4 regions of the Pleomorphomonas sp. T1.2MG-36 genome follow, and region 4 is predicted to be linked to each of the others. Evidence: predicted binding sites of a transcription regulator. Region 4 holds the regulator's gene; each other region holds the start of a gene.

Region 1 (4,739 bases), on a different contig from region 4:
GGCGACGCCTGTCCGCACCAGCGCATCGCCAATCACGAACAGGGCCGCGATCAGGATGACGCTCTGGTCGGAAAAGCCAGCAAGCGCTTCCTGCGCATCAATGACGCCGGTAAGCGGCAAGGCCGCGATCACCATCAGCGCCACGACGTCCATCGACGGTCTGCCACGGGCGAACAGCCCCACGGCAATGACGAGCAGGGCGAGGACGACGGCGAGATCGGCGGTCATGTAGGCTCCCGGCAGGTACAGAGCCGCCGACAGTAAGGCGACCCATCAGCCGACGCCAGCCCGGCCCGGTATCAGATGTCCAGATCCTCGGCGAACTCGGCATTCTCCTGGATGAACTGGAAGCGGCCTTCCGGTTTGTTGCCCATCAGACGCTCGACCGAGTCCGCCGTCTGCTCCGCTTCGTCCTCCACCAGCAAGACGCGCAAGAGCGTGCGCGTCTTCTTGTCCATGGTGGTCTCCTTGAGCTGCGACGGCATCATTTCGCCGAGGCCCTTGAAGCGACCGATTTCCGGTTTCTTGTTCTTGAAGACGGTGCGCAACAGGTCTTCGCGATGGGCGTCGTCGCGAGCGTAGATGGTCTTGCCGCCGTGGGTCAGGCGGTAAAGCGGGGGCACTGCGAGATAGAGATGGCCGCCGCGGATGAGCTGGGGCATCTCGCGATAGAAGAAGGTGATCAGCAGCGACGCGATATGGGCGCCGTCGACGTCGGCATCGGTCATCACGATCACCTTGTCATAGCGGAGATCGTCTTCCCGATAGTGCGAGCGAGTGCCGCAGCCGAGCGCCTGCAACAGGTCGGACAGCAGCTGATTGGACGTCACCTTGTCGCGGCCGGCGCTTGCCACGTTGAGGATCTTGCCGCGCAGCGGCATCACCGCCTGGCTGGCGCGATCGCGCGCCTGCTTGGCCGAACCACCGGCCGAGTCGCCCTCGACGATGAACAGTTCGGATCCTTGGGCGGCGTTCTGCGTGCAGTCGGCGAGCTTGCCGGGCAGGCGCAGCTTGCGCACCGCGCTCTTGCGCAGAACGTCCTTTTCCTGACGGCGACGCAGGCGCTCGTCGGCACGCTCGACGATCCAGTCGAGGAGGCGGCCGGACTGCTGCGGCGAGGCGGTCAGCCAATGGTCGAAAGCGTCCTTCACCGCCGTCTCGACGATGCGCGCGGCTTCGGCGGTGGACAGCTTGTCCTTGGTCTGGCCGACGAACTCTGGCTCGCGCACGAAGACCGACAGCATGGCGCCGGCCGAGGTCATCACGTCCTCGGGCATCACCTGAGCGACGCGCTTGTTGCCAGCCATTTCGCCATAGGCCTTGAGCGACCGGGTGAGGGCGAGGCGAAGGCCCTGCTCGTGGGTGCCGCCATCCGGCGTCGGGATGGTGTTGCAGTAGGAGTTGACGAAGCCATCGCCGGCAAACCACGAGACGGCCCACTCGACGGTACCGTGGCCGCCACCACCGACACGGCCGGCAAACAGGTCATCGGTGACCCGCTTCTCACCATCAAGTGCTTCGACCAGGAAGTCCTTGAGGCCGCCGGGGAACTTGAACACCGCCTCGGCCGGCGTCTTCGAGCCTTCGATCAGCGACGGGTCGCAGGACCAGCGAATTTCGATGCCACCAAAGAGGTAGGCTTTCGACCGGGCCATCGTGAAGATGCGCGCCGGCTCGAACCGCGCTTCTTCTCCGAAAATCTGCGGGTCCGGCTTGAAGCGCGTCTTGGTGCCGCGCCGGTTCATGGTTTCGCCAAGCCGCTGCAAGCCACCCTGCGGCACGCCGCGCGAGAAGCTTTGCTTGTAGAGCTGGCGGCCGCGCGCCACCTCGACGTCGAGCCACTCGGACAGGGCGTTGACCACAGAAACGCCGACGCCGTGCAAGCCGCCCGACGTCTCGTAAACCTTGCTGTCGAACTTGCCGCCGGCATGCAGCGTGCACAGGATCACCTCGAGCGCCGACTTGCCGGGAAACTTGGGATGCGGATCGACCGGAATGCCACGGCCGTTGTCGTTGACGGTCAGGAACCCGTCCGCGTCGAGGCGCACCTCGATCCACGAGGCATGGCCTGCAACCGCCTCGTCCATCGAGTTGTCGATCACCTCGGCGAACAGGTGGTGCATGGCCTTGTCGTCGGTGCCGCCGATATACATGCCCGGCCGCCGGCGTACTGGCTCCAGTCCCTCCAAAACCTCGATGGCCGACGCGTCGTAGACGGCTTCCGCCTGTGCGGGGGTTTCGACGCGCGCACGCGCTGATTTGGGCGCGCGAACGGTCACCGCCGCCGCCTGAGCCGCCGTGCTTGCCGGCGGGGGGAGTGTTCCGAACAGGTCGTCCTTTTCCATGCGTTCCGTCTTCGTCCATGGGCCGGCGCCACCGGCCATCCCGCTTCCGCCGGGCAACGCTGATTCGCGCGCTCCGGAGTTTGCCACGCCGGCGGTGGAAGCGCCAATCTCGTTCTATATGTGTTCCGGCTCGTACACCGGCGATCTGGGTACCGTCAACGCCGTTGAGGCGTTCTTAACTCTGGCGGCGGCAAGCTCCGATACGTTCATTGGTGGTTTGTCATGCGTCGAAACCAGTATCAAGATGCCGTGCTCCGGGAACTCGGGGCCGTCCACACCCATGCCTTCGTCGCCGGCCATCGCCTTGGCGGCATGCGGCGCCATCTTCAGGAGGTGGCGGCCGAACCGCCGCTGACCGGCGGCCTCTTCGCGCTGCCGGCCGTCTTGGTGCTATTGTCGTTGACGGCGCTGGTCTTCCTGCTCGCTTGATTTTGCCGCTGGCAATCGACGCCGCGAAGCGCTAGGGAAACCGCCCCCCAATTATTCGGAGAGCGGTCATGGCGGCGGCAGGCCTCGATTTCGGCACGTCCAATACCACCCTCGGCGTCGTCACCGGCGGCCGGGCCGAAATGGTGCGTCTCGAAGGCGGCGAGGACACGCTGCCAAGCGCCACCTTCTATTATCAGGATGGATCGATCGCTGTCGGTCGCGCCGCCATTGCCGCCTATGTCGGTGGCGAGCACGGCCGCCTGATGCGGGCACTGAAGTCGGTCCTCGGTTCGGCCCTGATGGACGAGACGACGTTGGTCGGCAAGAGCCGCGTCAAGTTCCGCGACGTGCTGAAGCGTTACCTTGCGGAAGTGAAGAAGCGCGGCGAGGTGGTGGCCGGCGCGCCACTCACCCACCTCGTCCACGGCCGGCCGGTGCATTTCGTCGATGGCAACCCGGAGGCCGACCGACTGGCGGAGGCGACGCTGCATTCCATCGCTCGCGATCTCGGCTTCGAGGAGGTTTCCTTCCAGTACGAGCCCATCGCGGCCAGCCTCGATTACGAGCAGCAGCTTTCCGGCGAAGAACTGGCGCTGATCGCCGACATCGGCGGCGGCACCTCCGACTTTTCCATCGTCCGCCTCGGGCCGGAGCGGGCAAAGAAAGCCGAGCGCGTCTCCGACGTGCTGGCCAACGACGGCGTGCGCATCGGCGGCACCGATTTCGACCGCCACCTCAGTCTCGGCACGGTGATGCCGCTTCTGGGCTTTCGTTCCAAGCTCGCCCGCGGCGAGCTCGACGTGCCCTCGGTCTATTATCACGACCTCGCCACATGGTCGGCGATCAACCGTCTCTATGAACCCCGCATTCATCGCGAACTCGTCGACCTCGAAAAGCGCGCCGCCAAGCCGGAGCTCATCCACCGCCTGATGCGGGTGGTCGACGACGAGCGCGGCCACACCCTCTCCATCGACGTGGAGGCAGCCAAGATCTCCGTCGCGGAGCATGGCGTGGTCACCGTGCCGTTCGATTGGCTGGAACGCGGCCTTTCCACCGATATCGACCATTCCGAGCTTGTCCGTCACACCGGCGAGCTTGCAGGCCGCATCGGGGCTCGCGTCGATGCCTGTCTCGAAATGGCGGGCGTGGCAGCCACCGACATTGACGCCGTGTTCCTGACTGGCGGTTCCACCCGGCTCGAGCACGTTCGCACCGCCATCCTGGCGTCGGTGCCCGAGGCGCGCGTCGTCACCGGCAACGTGTTCGGCTCCGTCGGTACCGGCCTCGCCGTCGAGGCGGCCCGGCGTTACGGCTGACTCCAAAGGTCGCGCTTGCAGGCACCGGCGAGCGGGTGCCTGATGCGCCGACCAATCGGAGACGGGCTATGAAGATGCGTGGAATGGCGGTGGCCGTTGCCTTCCTGGCGACGCCGGCGCTGGCCGGTGACTGCGGCGGCTGGAAAGCCGGGCTGGAGCAGGAAGAGGAAGGCATGATGATGACCGCTTCGATCTGTGCGATCGACCGGCCTGACGACATGCTGCTGGTCACCTGCGGCGGCGAGGGCAAGCTCGGCCTGCGCTTCGTGCCGGCGATGAGCGACGATTTTCCACCCGGCGGCGACATGAACTACCGGTCCGCCTTCGTCTTCACGAGCGGCTCGATGAGCGCCGAAGTCACCCTCCGCTACGAAGCGATGGACGGCGTGCTGACGGCGACGCCTCGTCGCGACAGCGACCTTGCCGGCATCCTGAAGTCGGCCGGGCCGTTGACCGTGACCGACAAGGCCGGCCTTCTGCCGGCCGCGACATTCACCTTGAAGGGGTCGTCGAAGGCGATCGGCAAGGTGGAGAAGGCTTGTTACAGCTAAGCCGTGACGGTCGTTGCGTCGTCTCTGTCCTTCCATGGAGGGCCTAGTCCACCGCGGCAGGGTTTTGCCCGGATCCGTGCTAACCATTCCCCGCAAAA
Region 2 (4,739 bases), on a different contig from region 4:
GTCCGGACGCTGACCGGGCACCCGGCGCGTCAGGTTGCCGCCTGGGTGAAGGAAAACGCCGCCATCCTGAAGGGTTGATTGTGCCGCTCGGGCGGTTGGGTGTCAGAGCCCGACCGCCGCGAGCGCCTTGAGGTTGGCCCGATGTACCGCTTCATAGGGCTCGAAATAGCCGATGCGACCGGCCTCGACGTCGTCGGCAACGAAGCGGGAAAGGGGCGCGCCATCGCGCCCCTCGCCGGCAAGTAGCCGCATCAGATAGCTGCGATTGGCGGCGATGAGGCCGGCATCATATCCCCCCGCCGCGATCCGCTCGGCAGCGCCATGGGCCGGCAGGATGCTGCGAACGGGCAGGGCGGCGAGCCGGTTCAGTTCCGCGATGTGCGTCGGTGTGAAGTCCGCTTCCGAAATGTAGGTGACAGTGTCTTCCACCACATCCCCGGCAAGCAGCAGGCCGGCGTCCGGCACGTGCAGCACGACGCCATCGGCGCTGTGGATTTCGAAATGCAGGGCCTCGACGATGCGGCCGCCCATCGTGAGCGTCAGTCCGTCCTCGAAGATCTCGGTCGGCATGACCAGCGGCCGTATCGCCGGGTTGCCGTTTTCCAGCTTGTCGCGGTTGGCGGCGAGCGCATCGCGCGTCAGGTGGTGGGCAATGATCGGTCCATCGGCGAATACGGCGTTGCCGGCAACGTGGTCGTCGTGCCAATGGCTGAGCACCAGCGTGAAGCGGCTTACGCCGCGTCCTTCGAGATGCTGCCTGACGGCGCGGGCATGATCGAGCGAGATGTGGCTGTCGAAGACGACCGCCTCGCTGCCCTCGACGATGGCGTAGGACGCGATGCCGAGACTGTAGGCGCCGTCGTCAAGCCAGTTCTCCATGGCCGAGTGCAGCCGGGCGCCCGGCACGCGCCCGTCGTAATAGGCGAACACACCCCGTGTCGGCTCCAGAATGCGCAAGGTGCTCGTGTCGGTCACGGTTCGTTGTCCTCGATGCCATACATGTCGTCGTCGCTGAGACCGAAATGGTGACCGATTTCGTGGACCAGCACGTGGGAGACAATATCTCCCAGCGTTTCCTCATGCTCGGCCCAATAGTCGAGGATGGGGCGGCGATAGAGCCAGACCCGGTTGGGAAGGCGGCCGGTTTCCGGCACGGCGGCGTCGTGTGCGAGGCCGGTGCCATGGAACAGGCCCAGAATGTCGAAATCGCTTTCGAGCTCCATTTCCTTGACGACTTCTTCGTCGGGAAAGTCGGCGACGCGGATCTCGATCTCGCCGGTCATCGCCCGGAAATCGGCCGGCAGTGCGGCATAGGCCTCCGCTGCCATCGTCTCGAAATCATCGAGCTCGGGCGCCTTGAGGTCTTTCCAGTCGAACTTGGCGCTCCCGCCGAAGAGTCTCATCGTTCTCTCCCTTGCCTTCCGTTGCCCTCACAAGTGTCGGCGGCGGAGGAGGGCGTCAAGGGGAGAGGCGCTCTTTCAGAACAGGCTCAGCTGAACGCCGCCGTTGCCCGGCTTCAGGAACTTCTCCGTATCGAGCTTGATCCGATGCTTGTTGAGGCCGAGGCGCTTGGCGGTCAGCTCGAACCTACGGCCGATCTGCCAGGCATAAGGACCGGTTCCGCGCATGCGCTTGCCCCATTCGGCATCGTAGTCCTTGCCGCCGCGCATCGACTTCAGGACGTTCATGACGTGCCGATAGCGGTCGGGCAGTTCGCGCAGCAGAAACTCGCGGAAGATCTCCGAGACCTCGAGCGGCAGACGCAGCAGCACGTAGCCGGCTTCGCGGGCGCCAAAGGTGTGGGCCGCTTCCAGGATGCGTTCGATCTCGCTGTCGGTAACTGCCGGGATGACGGGCGCCACCATGACGCCGACCGGAATGCCGGCTTCCGTGAGCTTCTGGATGGCGTCCAGGCGACGCTGAGGGCTGGAGGCGCGAGGCTCCATGGCGCGCGCCAGGCGGCGGTCGAGCGTGGTGATCGAGATCGCCACCTTGACGAGGCCCTGGGCGGCCATCGGCTGAAGAATGTCGATGTCGCGCAGGACGAGTGCCGACTTGGTGATGATCAGCGCCGGATGCTGGGTCTTTGCCAGCATCTCCAGCACGCGCCGGGTGACCTTCTGCTCCTTCTCGATCGGCTGGTAGGCATCGGTGGCCGTGCCGATGGCGATCACCTTGGGCTGGTAGGACGGAGCGCCGAGCTGGCGTTCCAGCACTTCGGCGGCATTGGTCTTGGCGTAAAGCCGGGTTTCGAAATCGAGCCCTGGCGACAGGCCGAGATAGGCGTGGTTCGGTCGGGCGTAGCAATAGATGCAGCCATGCTCGCAGCCCCGATAGGGGTTGAGGGACCGATCGAAGGCGATGTCGGGGCTGTCGTTGCGGGTGATCACCGATCGCGCCGGCTCGATCTGCACCGTCGTCTTGAACGGCGGCAGCTCCTCACCGTCGCCCCAGCCGTCGTCGAAGCCCGTCCGGGCATAAGCCTCGAACCGACCCGATGGGTTGATGCCCGCGCCCCGGCCGCGCCGGCGCCCGGCGACAATCGCCGTGTCGGCGATCTCCGGCGCCGGAATGGGCTCAATGGGGTGTTGGCATGCGATGTTCATGGTTTGATCTTATGCCCGAATGAGAACAGGTCAAGAACATTCTCGAGGTATCCACGGCCAAGGGTGCTTGGGAGGTTTGACGCCGGCCGTCTGTCGTTCGGGCGCGGGCGTCACGGCTCTGCCGGAGGCGGCTATTGCCTGTCAGCGTTAGGACGGGCTCGCACTTCCCAGGAAAACCAGCTAGAACGAAAGTATGATTTCGGTCGTCATTCCTACCCGGAACAGCGAGGAGGCCCTCGCGCGCACGCTTTCGACGCTGGTTACCGCCGCCGCCGACGGTACGGTGCGCGAGGTGGTCGTGGTTGACGGCGGCTCCGACGACCAGACGCGCCTCGTCGCCGAGGGGACGGGCTGCGATCTGATATCCGGTTCGGGCGGTGCCTGGTCGCGTTGCGCCATCGGTGCGGCCGCCGCCCAGCGTGGCGACTTTCTGATGTTCCTGCGTCCCGGCGTGCTGCTCGATCCCGGTTGGGAGAGCGACTTCCAGGCGATGGCCGAGCGTCGTCTCCGGCATGGCGATAGCCGTTTCGCCGCCGTTTTCCGTCTCGCGTCCGACGATGACACGCTCGGCGGAAGCCTGAAGCACTATCTTCTGCGTCTGTTCAGCCGCTGCGCCGGCGTGACGCACCCCGATCAGAGCCTGATCATTTCCCGGAGTTATTTTCGGGAACTCGGCGGGTTCAGCCGTCGTGACGGTCTGGCTGGCGTCGATCTTATTCGTCGCGTCGGGCGTCGGCGCCTTTTGCGCCTCAGGACGCCGATCGTGCGAGTGACCGCCGATGGACAGAGCGATACGCTGACGGGCGGCGGCGCCGCCGGCGCATTGGCGGCCTTGCTGCTCGCCATCCGTCTGCCGGTCGGCGTCGTCGCTGGGCTCACCGGCCGGCGGGCCTGACCCCCTCTCCGAGAGTTGACTGGTTATGACGGCGGCGGCTCGCTAATCAGTCACACCGAACCGGGCGCCTATTGAAGGCGTTCCGCCAGCCGGGGGGAATCCCATGACCATCGAACTCCATGCCATCTCCGCGCCCATCTTCACGGCGCGTCTCAAGTCCCTTGTCCATCTCCTGAAGATCGGCGAGGCCGAAGGTCCGGCTCGCGGCCTGTCGGAAGAGGCGCTGCTCGGCGCCCGGCTCGCTCCGGATATGTTCGAGTTGAAGCGGCAGGTTCAGATCGCGACGGATCACGCCAAGGGCGCCATGGCCCGTCTCGCCGGGCTCGACGTTCCCTCCTTCCCAGATAACGAACAGACCTTCGCCGAGCTTTACGCCCGCATCGACAAGACACTCGCCTTCGTTGCATCGGTTCAGGCGACTTCGGTTAATGGCCGCGAGGAAACGATCGTCACGCTGAAGCTCCGGCAGGAAACGATGGAGCTTACGGCGATCGATTATCTTCAGGGTTTTGCCTTGCCCAACTTCTATTTTCACCTGACTACCGCCTACGACATCCTGCGGCATCTCGGCATGCCCGTAGGCAAGCGCGATTTTCTCTGGCGCGAGTGAGGGGAGGGCGCCTGCCCGCCCCGGACGTCGGATATGGTTAACAAACCATTGAAATAATTAATCAATGACGAGACTCGTCGCTTAACTCCGAATTTACCCTGCCGGAGCAGATTGGTTTCCGGCAGGGGCGTGAAGACCCCCTCCTGTTTGTTTTGCGTCGGAGTGGGAGAGCCATGAGTGTACTGCGTCAGCGGGCGGCTGCGTCGTCGTCCGAGGTTTCTTTCCACTCCCCTGCCGCGTTCGCCGCGCCCGACTGGCTCGACAGCGTCATCGTCGGCGACTGCGTCGCCGCGCTGGAACGCCTGCCGAAGGCATCGGTCGATCTGATTTTTGCCGATCCGCCCTACAACCTGCAACTCGGCGGCGACCTTACCCGTCCCGACCAGTCGAAGGTCGATGCCGTCGACGACGACTGGGATCGCTTCGACAGCTTCGAGGCGTACGACGCTTTCACCCGCGCCTGGCTGCTTGCCTGCCGTCGCGTGCTGAAGCCGACCGGCACCATCTGGGTAATCGGCTCGTATCACAACATCTTCCGTGTCGGTTCGATCATGCAGGACCTCGGGTTCTGGGTGCTCAACGACATCATCTGGCGCAAGGCCAACCCGATGCCCAACTTCAAGGGCAA
Region 3 (4,739 bases), on a different contig from region 4:
GCGGCTGCGCGTCCTCGCCATCGGGAACGGCGGATCCGTCGTCGACGCTCGGGTTCTGGAACTGGTCGAGGATCTGCTTTTCGGGATCTTCGGGCAGCGCCGCCATCAACTGGGCGCCGAGGGCGTTGAGCAAGGGCCGCGACTTCGCCTGCGCCACCCAGGCCGGCTGCGAGGCCTCGTCATGGATGAACCAGTTGAAGAACAGCATGCCGACGACGACGAGGAGCAGTCCGCGCGCCGCGCCGAACACAAACCCCAGCGTGCGGTCGAGCGGCCCGATGCGGCTGTCGAGCACGTAGTCGGAGATGCGCATGGTGATGAAGCTGACGATGATCAGCGTCAGCACGAAGACGCCGCCGGCCGACGCCACCAGCGCCAGCTGCTTCTGCGAAATATGCGGCTGAACGAACGGCAGGACGTCGTCGTAGAGCAGGAACGCGGCGATGGCGGCGGCGACCCAGGCGGCGATCGACAGCACCTCGCGCACGAAGCCACGGATCATGGCGAGCAACGCCGAGATCAGCATGACCACAATGAGGATCCCGTCGAGTAGCGTAATCGACATCTCTGCCCCTTTGGCGCCTGAAGCCCGGCCCCTGATTCCTTCACGCCGTTACCGAATTAACGGTAATGGCCCCAACTCGCAAATTCAATCAACGACGGCAACGACATGAAGCATCGGCTCGCTTATCCACGCTGCTCTCGGCGTGGCGTGCCGGCGCCATCGGCCGCGATGCGCGTGACGAGATCGACGAGTTGGGCGACGGCCGCCCGCTTCAGCCCGTTCGGCGCCTCGCCGCTGGTCAGCTTCGGCCCCACGGCCCGAACGAAGCCCAGCTTCTCGGCCTCCTTGAGTCGGGAAGCGGCATGAGCTACCGGCCGGACGGCGCCCGACAGGCTGACCTCGCCGAAGTAGACGCAATCGTGCCCGAGCGGCGTCCCCGCCAGCGAGGAGACCAGCGCCGCGGCGACGGCGAGATCGGCCGCGGGCTCCTGGATGCGGAGCCCACCCGCCACGGCGAGGTAGACGTCGTGCTGGCCGAAGCGCACGCCGCAGTGAGCCTCCAGCACGGCGAGGATCATGGCAAGGCGGCTGCCGTCCCATCCGACGACGGCGCGGCGCGGCGTTCCGAGCGAGGTCGGCGCCACCAGCGCCTGGATCTCGACGAGCATGGGCCGCGTGCCCTCCATGCCGGCGAAGACGGCGGCGCCAGCCGACGAGCCGTCGCGCTCGCCCATGAACAGTTCCGACGGGTTCGGCACCTCGCGCAAACCGCCGCCGGTCATCTCGAAAACGCCGATCTCGTCGGTGGGGCCGAAACGGTTCTTGACCGAACGCAGCACGCGGAAATGTCGGGCGCCGTCGCCCTCGAAATAGAGCACGGCATCGACCATGTGCTCGACGACGCGCGGACCGGCGATGGAACCGTCCTTGGTGACGTGGCCGACGAGTACGACCGTGGCGCCGCTTTCCTTGGCGTAGCGGACCATCGCCTGGGCAGCCGTGCGCACCTGCGTCACGGTGCCGGGACCGGATTCTACCACCTCCGTCCACAGCGTCTGGATGGAGTCGATGACCACTAGGTCCGGCGCCGGGCCGTTGGCCAGCGTCGTCAGGATGTCCTCGACGGAGGTTTCGGCGGCGAGCGCCACCGGCGCATCGGAAAGGCCCAGCCGTTCGGCCCTGAGGCGCACCTGCGCCACGGCCTCTTCGCCGGAGACGTAGACGACGCGCGCGCCCTTGCGGGCCAGCGTCGCCGCCGCCTGGATGAGCAGTGTCGACTTGCCGATGCCGGGATCGCCACCGACAAGCAGGGCGGAGCCGCGCACGAAGCCGCCACCCGTGACGCGGTCGAGTTCGGCGATGCCCGATTCGAGGCGCGGGGTCTGGGCGATCTCGCCCGAGAGCTCCACCAGCGGAACGACGCGCCCCTTGCGCATCGGCCTGCCCTTCTGACCGAAGACGGCCGAACCGATACCGACGCCGCCCCCGACCTCCTCGACGAAGGAGTTCCAGGCGCCGCACGCCTCGCACTTGCCCACCCAGCGCGGGCTGACGGCGCCGCAGGATTGGCAGACGAATTGAGTGGTGCGCTTGGCCATGACGTCTCCGGTACCGACCTCCGTCCGCGATAGTTGCGGAGAGGGTTGACGAAACATGACCGAACGTTCCTGTTTTGTCCACATAAAAACATCGTCACATCGTGCAAGGCAGAGAAAAACACGCATCTCGGCAAGGGGTTGGGCGCGGTGCCCGCCGCGGGGCGCGACAAAGGTCGCAGGGCGCTCCGACGCCTTAGTTTTGTCGCCATTAGCCAACAAACAACGCTTCTAGCGTATGTGTTCTCCCGTAGCCGGGAGCCAAGGATCCACCATGAACCCGACCAAGACCATGATCGCCGATGCCCTCCGTCGCTTCCAGATCGAGGCCACGCCGGCCTGGAGGAGCCTCGCCGTCGGCGGCGACGCGCCCGAACTCGATCGCATCGAAACGCATTCCAACACGATCAGCACCGTCGACTGCCTGTTCGACGGCAACGCCACCATCGTCCTGAAGGGTGAGCGCGCCCTGTCGGCGCGCATCTTCGGCCGCTTCGACTCCCGCCGCGCCGAGGTCGAGCGGATCATCATCGCCGCCTGATCGCCAAAGGAAAAGCCGACCGGCGGGCCTTCGCCGATCGGCTTCTCAATGGCTGGACTGCGCCTTCAGATCACGCCGGCCACAATGGCGACGACGAACAGAAATGCCGCGCAGACGACGAGGGTGTTGAGGCTACGGGTTAGGCTCATCGCGGGTCTCCTTCGTGTCTTCACGACCAGCCGGTTGCCGAATGCATCGTCTTCCGGACGGTCGCTGAAACAGAACGTTTCAACCTGTTCATGAGCTCCGCCATCGGCGGAACCGTTGTTCATGCGGCCGCCGCGTCATTGCGAAGCCGCCCACCCAAGCGATCGGGCTTGAAGGAATTCTTAATCACCTCTTGCCGAAGCGCAACCAATTTCAGTCTCACCGCCATGCGTAATAAGGCGATGGTGTTCTAACCGCCTGCCACAAAAACGGAATTTCTTTCCATTTACCGTGGCTCCGCGTCGCAGCCGTGGAAAACCATGCCCGGATCCACCGGAAAACGGCGGACTCAGGTCGTGAAAAGGTAGTTCCGGATCTCGGACGCCTGATGCTCGATGTCGGCCACCCGATGCTTGACGACGTCGCCGATCGACACCATGCCCACCAGTTTTCCGTCCTCCACCACCGGCAGATGGCGGAAGCGGCCAGCGGTCATCATGTCCATGAGATCCTCGACGATATCATCGCGCGTGCAGGTGCTGACCTTGCGCGTCATATGCGCGGTCGCGAGCTCTTCAAGGACGCGCGAGCCATGCAGCGCCAGAGACGCGACGATGTCGCGTTCCGACAGAATGCCGATGACGTGGCGTTCGTCGTCGACGAAAATCAGCGCGCCGATCCTGTTGCCGGCCAATCGCGCCACCGCCTGCCCGAGCGTCATCGACCGGTCGCCGGTGACCACGTCTTCGCCCTTGACGGACAGAATCTGTCTGACGGTTGTCATCTCCATCCCTCCAGCTTGTTCCGTGACGAGGAGGCCGCCTATTGTTCGGCGGTCTTTCCCCGTCGTCCCTTGAACAGGATGGAGTGAATTGAAGGGTATGGCAAGGTAGATCTAAGGATTTTCCCTTAGCCGGCACGATCGGTGACGGTCGGCCGAGGATCGAACAAGGAAAACAGCAGGATGCCGACAATATAGCCGAGCGCGTTCTGCAACAGCGCCCGACCGTCGAGGCCGGAAGAGGCATAGAGAATGGCGAAAAGCGCGTTGGCGGCGAAGATGAAACCGAGCAGTTGCAGCACGCGGACGTTCGACCACATCTCGACGATGCCGAGGGCCGGCTGACGCCACGCGTCGCCGCCCATGGTCAGGATGCCGGCGAGCCCGGCCGAGTAAATGAAGCGGATGGCGGCGCCAAGCAGGGCCGCGACCACGAAATTCGGACCGAGCAGGACCGTCTCTCCGCTTCCGGTCAACAGCCAGAACAAGCCGGCACCGATGGCGGCGGCCGCCGCCGTGAAGAGAACGAAGCGCCAGGGCCCGAACCGGCGCGCCACCGCCGTGCCAAAGGCGGCCAGCCAAAGCATGTCGAAGATCAGGCTCTGCAAGGTGGGACTGAGGAAGACGTATGTGAAGGGGCTCCACAGGCCGGCCGCCCAGCCGCCCGGAAACCCGTCGCCCGTGGTCAGGTAATGATAGCGCATCGGGGTGAAGCAGAACGTGAGGAGGAAGGTCGCCGCCCCGTCGCCGCTGAGGTACCACGTCCGGCCAATGAAAATGCCGGCGGACAGCAGGATGAAGACCATGATCACCCGCGGCAGGTTGAACATGGGCTCGTGGTTGTCGTTGTCACCTTGCATCGCGGCTTCCCCAACGCCCGCCTTGCCGCGAGCCACGACAGCGCTTTATCGCAAAGGCGGAAGGCGTGCCAGTGCGTCGTCAAAAAGAGACAGCGGGCGCCGGCCAGTGCCGCGATGAGGCAGGCACCCGGGGGATCAGGGAATCACTAAAAAGGCAATCACGGCGGTAACCAATCGTAAACCTCGATTGCCGCGAAACGCGGCCCTCCGGTAACCAAGGCTGCCCAGCGGCGTTAACCCCGTACCACTGCTCGCTTTTACCCTCAAAAGGCCGGAAAACGGCCATTCAAGGGGCCGTCGCGTGTCAGCG
Region 4 (4,739 bases):
CGTCCGCGTTTCTAAACGTGGCTGCGTCCCTGAGATTTGGCAGACGTATCGGGCCTATTTCGCCGGCAAGCTTGCGTGCGTCTTGGAGAAGGCGAACGGTTTGGCGGATAGATTTCTTGAGCCCAAAGGCAACCAGCGCCTCATAAGCTGCGGCGCCATCAACGCCGTAGACTTGTGTGTTTGAAGAAGTTCAACGGACATCGCTTTTTCATTGGATTGGCAGTGATCGGCGATTGCTGCCGATTTGCCGATGCCGGCGGGGCCGACAATAAGGATGGTGCCGACTGCCGGAAGAAGCTGCATAGCTTCATGGATCCGCCTGGAGATCGATGTTGGCGCGAATTTCTCGGGGCGCTCCGGTCGCTTGAGGTTCATACTTTTTGCCCCATGGCTGCGATCATCCGCGTGTTTATGTCCTCGGCCTGCCGATGCTTCGTGCGCTGCTCCTCGATCTCTCGATCGAGCCGCCCTTGCGGCGTTTCCCGCAATTTCTCGGCAATCTCGGAAACTCGCTCTGAATAGGTGACGGTGCCCGCGATCGGTGCGGATGGAAGCTGGGGCTACCGCTCTCACGGTTCGTACGTTGTAGCCGCGCAAACGCGCCCACTCGGCAAGCGAGACGCCCTCTCGCTCCATCTGCGACATGACTAGGGCCGTGGCATTTGGCATTTTCTATAATCCATGCTTCATTATCGAAACATGGAATCATAATGTCACGGTAATGTGTCATGTCAAGTCAACCAAACCGCAAAATTTTCGATACTGAAACATTGCGCGCAATCGGAACCCGCATTCGCGAGGCGAGAGGCGAGACCACCCAGGAGGTCTTCGCAGCAATGATTGGCGTCACACGTTCGGCGCTGACCAACTATGAAGCGGGACGGCGATTGCCCAATGATATTGTTCTACGCAAGATCAGTGAGGTCTCAGGCAAATCAGCGCCGTACATTTTATTCGGAAACACAATAACTCCATTTGAAGAATACAAAAGAGACATAAATCAACTAATAATGGAGAAATCACAAAAACGACCAGGGTTCATTCCACGATTTCAAATATCAGATGACGAGATAGCCCTTATTTCTCTTTTCCGATTGGTATATATCTATGATAATGGTCTCGATATTGTCGAATACATCCTGAAAAAGGCAAAAGAAGCAATACAAACTGAGGTTGAATTCTCGGGAGCACCCGTTTTTTGGGGAATGGGATACGTAGAACAGCTTGAGGATGTTCTAAAGAGGCGATACTTCCAGGAAGGTTTTGATCCAGACTTTTCGTATTGGGTCACTTTTTGGGAAGAGAAGCGCGCTCGGGAAGAAGCCGCCACTGAAGGCGGTGACAAATAGGGTTACAACACCGCTCAACCAAGGTTCCGTCGCTCACCGGTGGTTTACCAATAACAATTGCAAAAACAAACACTTAATAAATACGTGTCGGAGTTTGGTATAGGGTTTCGAATGGTTACCAATTGCGGACCCGAATTCATAAATAAAATCAATCGCTTATCTCCAAACTCCGACATTTAATTATCGGAGTCCAACGACATTTATTTATTGCGCGTCCATTTTCCTTGCTTTTCCGGCCTCGCCGGAACCCCGACCGGCAATCCCCATTGCGGAACACACACGGAACATGTTAACTCTGTTCGTGATTTGTACCGAATCGCGTTTCGGCGCAACCGATGCGCCGGCCGACCAGCGGGGACCAGACGATGCTCACGCGCAAACAGCTCGAACTCCTGATGTTCATTCATGAGCGTCTGAAAGAGTCGGGCGTGCCGCCATCCTTCGACGAGATGAAGGACGCGCTGGATCTCAAGTCGAAATCCGGCATCCACCGTCTCATCACGGCCCTCGAAGAGCGCGGCTTCATCCGCCGCCTGCCAAACCGAGCGCGGGCACTCGAAGTCATCAAGCTGCCCGAAACCATGCAGCCGGGGATCGGCCGCGCCCGCAAGGGCTTTGCGCCGGCGGTGATCGAAGGCGACGGCGGCCGCAAGGCTCCGCCGGCCAGCGCCGCCTCGCCCGCGCTCGACAGTCGCGACACCGTGCCCGTGCCGGTCATGGGGCGCATCGCCGCCGGTGTGCCGATCGCCGCCATACAGAACCAGTCGCATATCCTGCATGTACCGATCGATCTTGTGACCGGCGGCGAGCACTACGCCCTTGAGGTTCGTGGCGACTCGATGATCGAGGCCGGCATCCTCGATGGCGATACCGTCGTCATCAAGAAGTCCGACACAGCGGACTCCGGCGACATTATTGTGGCGCTGGTGGACGATGAAGAAGCCACGCTGAAGCGGCTGAGGCGCAAGGGCGCCTCCGTGGCCCTTGAAGCCGCCAATCCAGCCTATGAGACGCGCATTTTCGGACCCGATCGCGTGCGCATCCAGGGCCGTCTCGTGGCACTGATGCGTCGCTATTGACCGTTCGCTGATGGTAGGGGACTGGCGCAGGCAACCGCGCCCGCCGTCGACGACTGAAGAGGTCGTCGAATCCCCCTGCTGAGTTGCGCGCCCATCTGCCTACTTGAGCAACCGGCTTTCCTGCGACGGGTGCAGCAGCGACGTGTCTCCGTAGGAATAGAACCGGTAACCGTCGGCAATGGCGTGGGCGTAGGCGGCGCGCATGGTCTCTAGACCGGAGAACGCCGACACCAGCATGAACAGCGTCGATTTCGGCAGATGAAAGTTCGTCATCAGCAGATCGACAGCGCGAAAGCGATATCCCGGCGTGATGAAGATGTCGGTCGCTCCGGCAAACGGTTTGACCTGTCCATCTTCGCCGGCCGCGCTCTCCAGCAGGCGCAGCGAGGTCGTGCCGACGGCCACCACCCTGCCCCCGCGCTCGCGAACGGCATTGAGCGCGTCTGCGGTCTCCGCCGAGACGTGACCGATTTCGGCATGCATCTTGTGGTCCTCGGTATCGTCCACCTTCATGGGAAGGAAGGTGCCGGCGCCGACATGCAGCGTCACGAAATGCCGGTCGATGCCGCGTGCCGTGAGACGATCTAGAAGCTCCGGGGTGAAATGCAGCCCGGCCGTCGGCGCGGCGACCGCCCCGCTCTCACGCGCATAGACGGTCTGGTAGTCCGCCCGATCATGCTCATCCTCGGCCCGGCGCGCGGCGATATAGGGCGGTAATGGAATGTGGCCGACCGTTATCAGCGCCAAGTCGAGATCCGGTCCGGAGCGATCGAAGGCCAGGGTAACCTCTCCGTCCCCGCCCTTCTCCGCAACGACCGCGCCTAGAGGAGATGCGTCCGGATGGGAGCCGGAGAACACCACGCGGTCGCCCGCACGCAGCTTGCGCGCACCTTTGACGAACGCCCGCCAGCGATCGGGAGCCTCACGCATGTGCAACGTGGCCGACAGACGAACGGGCTCGCCCCCCTCGCGATCGCGACGCCCCTCGAGCTGGGCTGGGATGACCTTGGTGTCGTTGAACACCAACGCGTCGCCCGGCCGCAGAAGATCGGCAAGATCGCGCGCATGCCGATCCTCGAGAGGTTCACCCGGCTTCACCACGAGAAGGCGCGATGCGTCGCGCGGAACGGCGGGGCGAAGGGCAATTCGCTCGGGTGGCAGATCGAAATCGAAGGCTGAAACTTGCATGACCCTGCATAGGCACGGCCATCGCGAAAGGCAACGGTCAACCAACAGCGCGATCCGATCGATTACCCGGATCAGAGCCCCAGAGATGCGTCCGAGTGGTTGCCCGCCCGAAGGATGGTCCGTCGAAACGTTTTGGATAGATCCACTTTATCTAGAATTTTACGACGCTTCGCACTCGTCCCCGTAGGCTTCTTAACGGCGCCCGGCCCGCATGTTAGAACCCGTCCAACATTCGTGACAGGCCTCGAACCGGTCCGCAACGCACCCCATTCTGATGCCTCACCTTGGAGCTCCCGGATCGTGGACAACACGCGATTTTCTCCGCCAGAGGCTGACAACGTTGTCACCTCTTCCATGGTAGCCTCGAATGGACGGCTGGGCGGCACACCCCGAAGCCTCCAGGAACGCCACCCCGTTTCCATCCACATCGTCTCCGAGAGTCACGCACTCCATGCGACGACGGCAACGATGGTTTCGGAGCTGGGATTCGCACTCTCCGGGGGCGTTGACAGCGACGGGCAGGACGGTGGGGCGCTCACGCTGATCGCCGGTGAGGCTTTCGCGCCCGATTTTCTCAACCGGGTGCTGACCGGCCCATGGATGAGGCAACTGGAACGAACGATCCTGTTCGGCACCAGGATTGGCTTTCGCACGCTGACCGCGCTGGATGGCGCCGGATTTCCATTCATCGTCAAGTCGCTCCCCTCCCCGGAGCGTCTCGCCGACTTCATAGCCGAGGCACTGCCGATGTTTGCCGCTCGTCGGTGGCACTCGGCGCAAAGCACGGCCGCCGGCATGGCGATCGAGGATGGCTCGGGCAAGCTGTTCGAACATATCCGGACCGGCAATCTCGGCGCCGCCGTCGGCGAAGCAAGGCGCGCTTTCGGTCATTTCGAGGCCCTGCTGGACAGCACCGGCGCCGCCGGCTGGCTGTCGGTCATTCAACGGTACCACGACGGAACGGCCCAGCATTGCAGCCTGGTTTCGGCTGTCGCCATGCTGTTCGCACGGGGGCTTGGCTTCTCCGGGGGCGACCAGCGCCGCCTGTTCGAAGCCGCTCATTTTCACGACGTCGGAAAGGTACACATACCGCTCGCCATCCTCGACAAGCCGGGCGCGCTGG

The links. Region 4 encodes LexA, which represses DNA repair genes until DNA is damaged. Its sites were predicted from a motif close to TGTTCNNNNTGTGTTCNG; they were not measured.
Region 1: parE (DNA topoisomerase IV subunit B) is a predicted target of LexA. The motif match lies at 2,456-2,473, and genes of this name have one in related genera.
Region 2: QQZ18_RS09805 (PA0069 family radical SAM protein) is a predicted target of LexA. The motif match lies at 2,628-2,645, and genes of this name have one in related genera.
Region 3: radA (DNA repair protein RadA) is a predicted target of LexA. The motif match lies at 2,168-2,185, and genes of this name have one in related genera.

Annotation. Positions count from the first base shown of each region.
Region 1 is NZ_CATNLY010000023.1:70,838-75,576, reverse strand. Features, by position in the region: gene QQZ18_RS11820 (SLC13 family permease) at 1-228, opposite strand, end outside; gene parE (DNA topoisomerase IV subunit B) at 300-2,345, opposite strand; gene QQZ18_RS11810 (hypothetical protein) at 2,568-2,774, shown strand; gene QQZ18_RS11805 (Hsp70 family protein) at 2,843-4,090, shown strand; gene QQZ18_RS11800 (hypothetical protein) at 4,159-4,641, shown strand.
Region 2 is NZ_CATNLY010000012.1:624,206-628,944, reverse strand. Features, by position in the region: gene QQZ18_RS09820 (SDR family oxidoreductase) at 1-78, shown strand, start outside; gene QQZ18_RS09815 (MBL fold metallo-hydrolase) at 103-975, opposite strand; gene QQZ18_RS09810 (metallopeptidase family protein) at 972-1,403, opposite strand; gene QQZ18_RS09805 (PA0069 family radical SAM protein) at 1,479-2,606, opposite strand; gene QQZ18_RS09800 (glycosyltransferase) at 2,800-3,501, shown strand; gene QQZ18_RS09795 (DUF1993 domain-containing protein) at 3,605-4,111, shown strand; gene QQZ18_RS09790 (site-specific DNA-methyltransferase) at 4,285-4,739, shown strand, end outside.
Region 3 is NZ_CATNLY010000012.1:455,051-459,789, forward strand. Features, by position in the region: gene QQZ18_RS09030 (CvpA family protein) at 1-565, opposite strand, end outside; gene radA (DNA repair protein RadA) at 688-2,103, opposite strand; gene QQZ18_RS09040 (hypothetical protein) at 2,375-2,641, shown strand; gene QQZ18_RS09045 (hypothetical protein) at 2,707-2,913, opposite strand; gene QQZ18_RS09050 (CBS domain-containing protein) at 3,138-3,572, opposite strand; gene QQZ18_RS09055 (rhomboid family intramembrane serine protease) at 3,698-4,429, opposite strand.
Region 4 is NZ_CATNLY010000001.1:563,358-568,096, forward strand. Features, by position in the region: gene QQZ18_RS02715 (hypothetical protein) at 55-375, opposite strand; gene QQZ18_RS02720 (helix-turn-helix domain-containing protein) at 729-1,349, shown strand; gene lexA (transcriptional repressor LexA) at 1,715-2,428, shown strand; gene queA (tRNA preQ1(34) S-adenosylmethionine ribosyltransferase-isomerase QueA) at 2,528-3,616, opposite strand; gene QQZ18_RS02735 (HD-GYP domain-containing protein) at 3,749-4,739, shown strand, end outside.